Regions from separate parts of the Amycolatopsis sp. cmx-4-54 genome, predicted to be linked through region 3. Evidence: riboswitches for the same ligand, from Rfam matches in the RefSeq annotation. Region 3 holds a riboswitch; each other region holds the start of a gene.

Region 1 (3,266 bases), on a different contig from region 3:
TCCCTTGCTGGAGCTGGAGATCGGGCAACGGCTGGACTGGCCGGGGCTGTCACTGGACGTACTGGGGCCGCGGTACATCACCAGTCGATCGATCCGCGAACAGGACGGCACGGTGATCAACAACGGTTCGGTCGTCCTGCGCGCCGGGACCCCGGCGGGCCGGGTGCTGCTGACGGGTGACATCGAGCTCGCCGCACAGGCGGACCTCATGGCCGAGGGCGCCGAGCTGCGTGCCGAGATCCTGAAGGTTCCGCACCACGGAAGCCGTTACACGGCACCGGACTTCCTCAACGCCGTCTCGCCGCGGGCGGCGTTGGTGAGTGTCGGCGCCGGTAATACCTACGGACATCCGAACAAGTCCACTTTGGACAATCTGGTGGCCGTCGGCGCGTCGGTCGCCAGGACGGACACGGACGGCGACACGGCTGTCCTCGCCGACGCGCGAGGTCTCGCCCTGGTACGCCGGGGTGAGCCCCGCGGCCCGCCTCGTTCTTGAGGCGGGCCGCCGGGAACTCAGATGCCGAGAGCTTCGCGGACCGCGTCGGCCGAGGCGCTGACGGTGGCCTTGGGGCCGATCTTGTCCTCGACGGCGTCGAGGGTCTTGAGGCCGTCGCCGGTGATCAGCAGGACGATCTCCTCGTCCGGGTTGAGCTTGCCGGTCTCGATGAGCTTCTTGGCCGTCGCGACGGTGACGCCACCGGCGGTCTCGGTGAAGACGCCCTCGGTGCGGGCGAGCAGCCGGATGCCCTCGACGACCTCTTCGTCGGTGACGTCCTCGATCGCGCCACCGGTGCGGTTGACCACGTCGAGGACGTACGGGCCGTCGGCCGGGTTCCCGATGGCCAGCGACCGGGCGATCGTGTCCGGCTTGACCGGCTGGACGACGTCGTGTCCCGCGCGGAAGGCCGCCGAGACGGGGGAGCAGCCGGTGGCCTGTGCGCCGAACACTTTGTACGGCGTCTCGTCGACAAGGCCGAGTTGTCCGAACTCGCGGAAACCCTTGTCCACCTTGGTGAGCTGGGAACCGGAGGCGATCGGCACCACGATCTGGGAGGGAAGCCGCCAGCCGAGCTGCTCGGCGACCTCGAAGGCCAGTGTCTTGGAGCCTTCGGAGTAATAGGGCCGGACGTTCACGTTGACGAACGCCCAGCTCTCCTGCTCGGCGGCGAGCTGGGTGGCGAGCCGGTTCACGTCGTCGTAGTTGCCGTCGACCGCGATCAGGTCACCGTCGTACACGGCGGTGGTGAGGATCTTGGCGCGTTCCAGGGTCTTCGGGATCAGCACGACCGACCGCCAGCCGGCCCGGGCCGCCGCGGCGGCGACGGCGTTGGCCAGGTTGCCGGTCGAGGGACAGGCGAGTACGTCGAACCCGAACTCGCGTGCGGCGGCCAAAGCGACGGCGACCACGCGGTCCTTGAACGAGTGCGTGGGGTTGCCGGTGTCGTCCTTGACCCAGACCTTCTTGACGCCCAAGGCTTTCGCGAGCCTGTCGGCCTGGATGAGCCGGGTGGCGCCGGGTTCGGTGTTGGGGATCTCTTCGACGTTCGAAGGAACGGGAAGGAGTTTCTTGTAGCGCCAGATGTTCTTCGGTCCGGCTTCGATGTCCTCGCGGCGCACGCGGCCGAAGTCGTAGGCGACTTCGAGCGGCGAGAAATCCTCGGCGGAAACGAATTCGGGAGCGAGCGGCTGCCGGTGTCCCTCTTCCTTCGACACCAGTTCGACGGCCGGTCCGAGATCCGGGGTCTTGGTGGTGGAGGTCGTGCCGAGGGTTGCGGTCATCGCGAGGTTCCTTTCCTCATCTGCCCCGCCATGGCGGGCCGGAATTGGCACCGTGTTCGTCAGCTATCCCGCGATCGCGGAATGACAGGCTGACGCCGGTTGCCGGGGCTTCATCGGGCCGTTCCCTCTGCCCCTCTGGATGAGCGGTATTCGATTGTCGGCACGCGTGTGATCGCGTCGCCTCGCCAACACCGTACGACATGAGGCTCCGGTGGGGCCACCGTGCCCGCTACACATCACCGGACAAAGCACACGAGAGGAGGAGTGGCAGGATCGTCACCGTGACGACGCAAGCTTCCGCCCCATCGCCGCTGGTCCTGGTTCTCGGTGAGGAAGAGCTGCTGATCGAACGAGCGGTCCGCCGCGCCTCGGACGCGGCCAAGGCGGCCGATCCGACGGCGGATCTCACCCGGATCCGGGTGTCGGACCTCACAGTCCCGGCGCTCGCGGAGATGGTCAGCCCCTCGCTGTTCGCCGAGGGCAGGGTGATCGTCCTCGAATCCGCGCACGACATCTCGCAGGAGCTGGCGGACGGGGTGATGGCCTACGTCAAGGCGCCCGCCGACGGCATCGTGCTCGTCGTCGTGCACAGCGGGGGTGGCCGGAGCAAGGCCGCGAAGGCGCTCCCGACCGCCTTGAAGAAGGCCGGTGCGGAGGTTGTCGAATGCCCGAAACTGACCAAGGCCGCTGAGCGGGAATCCTTCGTCCGCAACGAGGTCCGCCGCGTCGGCGGAAAGATCGACGGTGCGGCCGTGCTCGCGCTGATCGACGCGGTCGGCTCGGATCTGCGTGAACTGTCGTCGGCCGCGACCCAGCTGGTCGCGGACGCCGGCGGAACGGTCGACGAACAGGCGGTCCGGCGCTACCACCGAGGCCGCGCGGACGTGAACGGGTTCGCCGTCGCGGAGAAGGCCGTCGCCGGTGACAAGGCGGCCGCGCTGGAGTCGTTGCGCTGGGCGATGCAGCTGGGCGTACCGCACGTGCTGGTCGCGGACGCCCTCGCCGACGCCGTCCGGACGATCGCGCGGGTGTCCGGTGCCGGTCGCGGGAACCCGAACCAGATGGCGGGTGAGCTGGGGATGCCGCCGTGGAAGGTGCGCAAGGCCCAGGGGCAGGCCCGCGGCTGGGGCCAGGATGGGCTCGCCACCGCGATGCGGGTGGTCGCCCGGCTCAACGCCGAGGTCAAAGGGGTCGCGGCCAACCCGGAGTACGCGCTGGAGCGCGCCGTCCTGGAGGTCGTCGACGCCCACGGCACAAGCCGCTGAAACGGCGAAGGGCCCCGGCGACGCGAGTCGCCGGGGCCCTTCGAAAGCCGATCAGAGAGAGTTCGCGCGCTTCGCCAGCGCGGACTTCTTGTTGGCGGCCTGGTTGGCGTGGAGAACGCCCTTGGTCACGGCCTTGTCCAGCTTCTTGGCCGCGTCCTTCTGTAGCTCCAGCGCCTTGGCCTTGTCGCCGGCGTCGGCGGCCTCGCGGAACTTGCGGATCGC
Region 2 (3,266 bases), on a different contig from region 3:
ACACTGCTCCAAGGAGCGACGCTGACGCCGCTCGCGAGAGTGCTCGGCCTCGCCCAGCATGCCGAGGCGCACGAGATCGACGTCGACTCCGCGCCGCTCGACGAGATGGGCGCGGAACTCCTGCAGGTCCGGATCAACACCGGATCCAAGATGCACGGCGTCTACCTGGCCGAACTGCGGCTGCCCGCGGGGGCGACGATCAGCCTCCTCGTCCGCGACGGCTCCGGCTTCACACCGAACAAGAACACCAGGCTCCAGGAACGCGACCAGTTACTCGTCGTGACCACCGCTGAAGCCCGTGACGCGGCCGAACGACGCCTGCGGGCCGTCGACCGCGCCGGCCGTCTCGCCAGGTGGAAGGGCGAATCCGGCCAGTAGGTCACGAACCGGCACCAGCTGTTCGTCGGTTGATCTCAGAAAATTCTTCCCTTCCGTACTCCTTTTGGATTACTTTCCCCGCAATCGACTCCATCGAATGGGTGAGTGTCGCGGGGTAAGGAGTACGCAAGGTGACGAAACTTCCTGTGCGGTTCGCCGGTCTGGGGGCCGCTGTGGCACTCGTCGGAGTGGTTCTCGCCGCTCCGACGGCGACTGCTGCGCACTCGGCCGGTGCTTTCCCCGCGTTCGGGCTGCCCTTCGGCACGGGCCAGTCGGTCTACTCGGCGGGGATCCACTCGGACAACGGCACGTCCGGAGTGAAGAACGCCATCGACTTCAGCCCCGGGGACAAGACCGTTCGCGCCCCGCTGGCCGGAACGGTGCGGATCCAGCACTGCTCCGGTGGTGGCTGGGTGACCGTCGACCACGACGGCGGCTGGCGGACCGGGTACTACCACCTGGAAGGCATCTCGGTCACCGACGGCCAGAAGGTCGCCCCGGGCGACGCCCTCGGCCGGACCGGCAACGCGCTGCCCTGTGGTGGCAGCAGCACCGGCGCCCACGTGCACTTCACCCTGTGGACCCTGCCCACGGCCGCCGCGCAGGGCGGCGACTCGCGCGATTTCGGGGTCGGCGCGGGCAATTGGAACGGTATGTCCTACGACGAGGTGTCGACCAAGGTCGCCGAGGCCTATGGCGAGGCCGTCGACGGCAAGACCTTCGGCGGCTGGCAGTTCACCGCGGGCACCGATCAGTACTCCGGCACCGCGACCGAGGTCTCCTCCCGCGCGACCGTCCCGCTGCCCGGCCGATTCCGGGTCTGACCTGCCGTTGCCCGGCGCGGCGCGGCGCCGGGCAGCGGTTCTTCCCGCTTGCGGAGCACGTGAGCGGCGTCTCAAGATGCGGACGAGGGCTGGCTCGATCGCCCGCCCATCCGCTAACTTCGTCCGTAGGTCACGAGTGTCAGCGTCAAGCCCCGGCTAGCTGACCGGCAACCCTCCTACCGCGGTGGGGTGCCCCGGGTGAGGACCTGGCTCGTCGCGTGGTGCGACGGGCAAGCGCGGGATCCTCGTCGGGTCCCCTGACCCGGAGGACGACGATGACTCTCGCTCTCGAACGCACCAGTGTTCCCGCTGAAACCGTTGCCACCCGCGAAATCCCGGCGGTCGCTTGCGCCGATCTGCGGGTTCCGCTGGTCACCGGCGGCGACATCGGCTACGCCAACCTCGATCACGCGGCGAGCGCCCCCTGTCTGGACAAGGTGCGTTCCGCGGTCGACGAATTCCTGCCCTGGTACGCCAGCGTGCACCGCGGCGCCGGGTTCGCCTCGCAGGTCTCGACCAAGCTTTACGAGCGCACGCGCGGAATCCTGCGCGAGTTCGTCGACGCTCGGTCGACCGACACCGTCGTGTTCACCCGCAACACCACCGATTCCTTCAACCTTCTCGCGCGCAGCCTGCCGAAGCACACCTCGGTCGTCGTGTTCGACACCGAGCACCATGCCGCGCTGCTGCCGTGGAAGGGGCCGAACGTCCGCCGGATCGAAACCCCTCGGACCCGCCTCGCCGCGGTGTCCGCTGTGGACGAAGCGCTCGCGGACTGCCCGCAGGGCCCGCGTCTCGTGGTGCTCACCGGCGCGTCCAACGTGACCGGGGAACTGTTGCCGGTCAAGGAGATCGTGGCCGTCGCGCGGCGGCACGGCGCCCGGATCGCGCTCGACGCGGCGCAGCTCGCGCCGCACCGGAAGATCTCGATACGCGAACTGGGCGTCGATTACGTCGCGCTGTCGGGGCACAAGCTGTACGCGCCTTTCGGTGCCGGCGCGCTGATCGGCCGCGCCGACTGGCTGCGCGCGGCTCAGCCGTACCTCGCCGGTGGCGGCGCGACGAAACTCGTCAACCGTGACTCCGAAAACCTCGGCGTGGTCTGGAATTCCGGTCCCGAGCGGCACGAAGCCGGTTCCCCCAACACCGTCGGCGTCTACGCGCTCGGGGTCGCCTGCGAGACCCTGGCCGCGAATTGGGATGGGATCGTCGCCCACGAGGAGGAACTGCTGGCGCGCCTGCGCCGCGGCCTCGCCGCCATCCCCGGCTTCGCCGAACTGCGGCTGTTCGACGCGCCGGTCGACCGGGTCGGCACGCTCAGTTTCGTCGTCGACGGCTTCGACCCTGGCTGGCTCGCCGCGGTGCTGTCCGCGGAATACGGCATCGGCGTGCGAGACGGCGCGTTCTGCGCGCACGTGGCGACGAAGCGGCTGATCGCCGTGGCCGGCTCGACGGGGCAGCAGGCCGTGCGGGTCAGCCTCGGCCTCGGGAGCACCACCGAGCACGTGGACCGGATCGTCCTGGCGCTGCGCCAGATCGTCGCCCGCGGCGCGCGCTGGCAGTACGAGAAGCCGGAAGGCCGCTGGGTGCCGGAGAACGATCCGCGGGAGCTTCCCCCGTTCTGCGCCTGATCCACTACCCTCACCCCGCATGGGGAACGAGCGACCGCGTTACTGGTTTCCGCTGGCGTCGCTGGGATTCGCCCAGCTGCTTGTGGTGGCTTTCGGCGGGATGTGGTCCGGGGGCTGGTTCGCCTACGCGCCGGCCGGTGGGCAGCAGTTCCTGACCCAGAATCTGTATGGGGTCGGTGATGGCCGGTACGTGGGCTTGTACGGCGTCGAGATGAGCCGTGAGACCGCGGCCGCGCTGGACATGTCGTTCGACGTCGCCGCCGGACGGACGGACGGCTGGCTGTTCGCCGTTCTCGCGGTCTACCTCGGCACGGTGCTGTTCTACGCCATCCGGACGAAGGCCATGCGCTGGTGGAAGGTCGCCGCGATCGCGCTCGGCGGTCTGGTCGCCATCGTGCTGGCGGATCTGGTCGGCTACTGGGAATTCGATCTC
Region 3 (3,266 bases):
GGCTGCCGAGCACCGTGGCCGAGCGCGGCGGGGGTGAAAGGCTGACGGTCGTCGGCGCGGACGCGTTGCGGATCACCGCGGACGACCTGCCTGCGCAGCCGACGGCGCTGGTCGCGAACCTGCCGTACAACGTCGCCGTTCCCGTCGTGCTCCATCTGCTCGCCGAGTTGCCGTCGCTTACCAGCGGCCTTGTAATGGTCCAGACCGAGGTCGCGGACAGGATGGCGGCGGGCCCGGGAAGCCGCACCTACGGCGTGCCCAGTGTCAAGCTCGCCTGGTACGGGAAGACGCGCAAGGTCGCCGCGGTGCCTCGGGCGGTGTTCTGGCCCGTTCCGAACGTCGATTCCGCCTTGGTCGCGTTCGAACGGGGCGACGTGGTGTCGTCCGTGGATCGGGAGCGGCTGTTCGCGGTCGTGGACGCTGCCTTCTCTCAGCGACGGAAGACCTTGCGTGCCGCGTTGGCGTCGTGGGCCGGCTCCGCCGAACGCGCGGGGGAATTGCTCGAAAAGGCCGGTATCGACCCCAAGACCCGCGGGGAGCAGCTGGACGTTCATCAGTTCGCCCGGATCGCCGCGGCCGCAGGCTGACCATCTTTCGCGGGGGTGACCGGAGCCGCGCGAACGGCGGCCGGCCATGGCCGCATGAGTGCGCGCTCCCTCTTCTCGATTCTTGCCGGCGGGCCCCGTCTTGGCAGGCAGCGCGTCCGCCGCGAGCTGGACACTCCCTAGTGGTCTCAGAATATGGGCAGCCCATCCTGTATGCTGGACGCGACCAGACGTGTGATCTGCGCCTACGCGCTTGCTTTCATCCAGTGGGATCGGTTTTACTCAGTAAGCCATCCCGAGCGACTGAGAGACCTGGCTCGCCGAAGTCGCAGCAACCACCCTCCACAGGGCAGGTGCTACCGCCAGGACCGATGGAGGCTGTGCCTAATGAACAGGGTCACCCACCCGCTCCTGCTGACCAGGCGACGTGTCGTCGATGAAGGTCGCCGCACGGTAAGTGCGTGTCGACGCTCCACCGTTACTGCCTGAGTCCATTCCCTTATCTCTGAATCCGTCCGTTTCCCGGACGGTTACTCGGTGACGGTCGGCGCGCTCGAAAGAAGCAGCGCCCCATGTGCATGGAGCCTTTCGTGATCACTGTCGAAAACCTGTCCAAATCCTTTCCCCTCAACGGAAATCCCGTCGTCGCACTGCGCGATGTGAGCGTGGACATCCAAGCAGGCTCGCTGTTCGGAGTCGTCGGCCCGGCGGGCTCCGGCAAGTCGACCCTCGCTCGGTGCATCGGTCTTCAGGAGCGCCCCGACCGCGGTGTCGTCCGCCTCGACGGGCTCAACACCGGAACCCTCGACGGACGCCGTCTCCGCGAAATCCGGCGCCAGGTCGGCGTAGTGAGCACCAAGCCGGAATTGCTCGCCGAACGCACCATCGCCGGCAACATCGCTTCGCCGCTCGAACAACTCGGCCTCGACGGGCCGCAGCGCCGCAACCGGGTCGGCAACCTGCTCGACCTGGTCGGGCTCACCCCCCGAGCGGGGCAGCGACCGGGCGACCTGTCCGAGGGGCAGTTGCGCCGAGTGGCCATCGCCAAGGCGCTGGCCGCCGGGCCGTCCGTGCTCCTGGCCGACGACCCGACCGCGGGCGTGCAGCCCGAGGAGTCCGGCGCGGTCCTGACCGTGCTCGACCGTGCGCGCGCCGAGCTCGGCGTCACCGTCCTGCTCACCACACCTGACGCAGGAGTGGTCCGCCGTGTCTGCGACGACGTCGCGGTGCTGGAGGCCGGCGCGATCATCGAACGCGGAACCGTGCTCGACCTGGTCTCCGACCCGAACAGCCGGACCGCGCAGGCGCTGCTTCCCGTCATCGAAACCGGGCGCGCACAGGCCTCGAAGTACGACCGCGCGGTGGACGTCGTGCTCGTCGGCTTCGCCTCGGTCGGTGCGCTGCTGCCAGAAGCCGCCGGCCGCTTCGACGTCGAGCTCGCCACCATCGGGGGCGGCCTGACCCGGATCGGTGACACGCCGGTCGGCCGGTTCCGCCTCGGGGTGCGCGGTGAGCGCGCGGACGCCGCGCTCGCCTGGATCGCCGAACGTGGTGGTCACGTGACCCACCCGGTCCGCGGCCCGCAGGGTGTCGCCGCCTGATTCCTCCGCGAACGGGCCGCCCAGGACGAATCGCGTCCGGGGCGGCCCGTTCGCGTCCGACCCGCAAGTTCTCTTTTCTCCTGGTGACAAGGCAAGTGGAGCGGCCACGTAGGCTTGACGCGTGCTCGCCGTCGTACCGCCCCCAGTGACCGTCAGGGTTCCCGCCAAGGTCAACCTGCACCTGTCGGTCGGAGATGTACGCCCGGACGGCTACCACGAGCTGGTGACCGTGTTCCAGGCGCTTTCCCTGACCGACGAGGTGACCGTCGCGGTCACCGAAGACCCCGGCGTCGAGGTCTACGGTGAAGGTGAAGGTTCCGTACCGACAGGAGCCAACAACCTGGCCTGGAAGGCAGCGCAGGCGTTGGCGGCCCACGTCGGCAAGGCGGATGGCGAGTCGAAGGTCAGAGTCGTGTTGCGCAAAGGCATCCCGGTCGCGGGCGGGATGGCCGGTGGCAGTGCCGACGCTGCCGCGACCCTGGTGGGGCTCGCGTCGCTTTGGAAGCTCGACATCTCCCGGGACGAACTGGCGGGTATCGCCGCGAAGCTCGGTAGTGATGTTCCTTTCGCGCTCTACGGCGGGACAGCGCTGGGCACCGGCCGAGGCGAGCAGTTGGTGCCGGTCTTGTCGAGGCACACCTTCCACTGGGTCCTGGCCTTCGACCAGCGTGGGCTTTCGACTCCGCGGGTGTTCGGCGAGCTGGACAAGTTGCGTGAAGAGGGCAGTCCGCCGCGGATCGGTTCGCACACTCCGGTGGTGGAGGCGCTGGCATCCGGCGACCCGCGGCAACTGGCGCTGCTTCTCGGCAATGACCTGCAGGCGGCCGCTGTCTCGTTGCGTCCGGGACTGCGCCGCACGTTGCGGGCGGGAGTCAACGCGGGTGCGCTCGCCGGCACCGTGTCCGGATCCGGGCCGACCTGTGCCTTCCTGTGCGCGGATGCCCAGTCGGCCGTCGAGGTCGCCGCGGAGTTGTCCGGTGCCGGTGTCTGTCGCACGGTGCGCGTCGCGCACGGGCCTGTTCCCGGAGCCCGGCTGGTCGGCGGGGACGACGCGCCGCGGCCGTCACCGCCTCGGGTGCACGCATGAGGGTGTCCGAAATGGACACCGACTAATTCGTTT

What was found. Region 3 has a riboswitch for S-adenosylmethionine ahead of ACLJQ7_RS13165 (methionine ABC transporter ATP-binding protein). Riboswitches for the same ligand answer to the same signal wherever they lie in the genome.
Region 1: it holds a riboswitch for S-adenosylmethionine, as region 3 does, so the genes downstream of both, thrC (threonine synthase) here and ACLJQ7_RS13165 (methionine ABC transporter ATP-binding protein) in region 3, are expected to answer to the same signal.
Region 2: it holds a riboswitch for S-adenosylmethionine, as region 3 does, so the genes downstream of both, ACLJQ7_RS30135 (aminotransferase class V-fold PLP-dependent enzyme) here and ACLJQ7_RS13165 (methionine ABC transporter ATP-binding protein) in region 3, are expected to answer to the same signal.

Annotation. Positions count from the first base shown of each region.
Region 1 is NZ_JAEBEJ010000004.1:509,095-512,360, reverse strand. It holds gene ACLJQ7_RS16270 (ComEC/Rec2 family competence protein) at 1-496, shown strand, start outside; gene thrC (threonine synthase) at 514-1,779, opposite strand; SAM riboswitch class I at 1,793-1,925, opposite strand; gene holA (DNA polymerase III subunit delta) at 2,061-3,044, shown strand; gene rpsT (30S ribosomal protein S20) at 3,096-3,266, opposite strand, start outside.
Region 2 is NZ_JAEBEJ010000010.1:194,691-197,956, reverse strand. It holds gene ACLJQ7_RS30145 (potassium/proton antiporter) at 1-378, shown strand, start outside; gene ACLJQ7_RS30140 (M23 family metallopeptidase) at 510-1,202, shown strand; SAM riboswitch class IV at 1,331-1,445, shown strand; gene ACLJQ7_RS30135 (aminotransferase class V-fold PLP-dependent enzyme) at 1,478-2,833, shown strand; gene ACLJQ7_RS30130 (hypothetical protein) at 2,853-3,266, shown strand, end outside.
Region 3 is NZ_JAEBEJ010000003.1:600,762-604,027, forward strand. It holds gene rsmA (16S rRNA (adenine(1518)-N(6)/adenine(1519)-N(6))-dimethyltransferase RsmA) at 1-587, shown strand, start outside; SAM riboswitch class I at 833-923, shown strand; gene ACLJQ7_RS13165 (methionine ABC transporter ATP-binding protein) at 1,136-2,146, shown strand; gene ACLJQ7_RS13170 (4-(cytidine 5'-diphospho)-2-C-methyl-D-erythritol kinase) at 2,268-3,233, shown strand.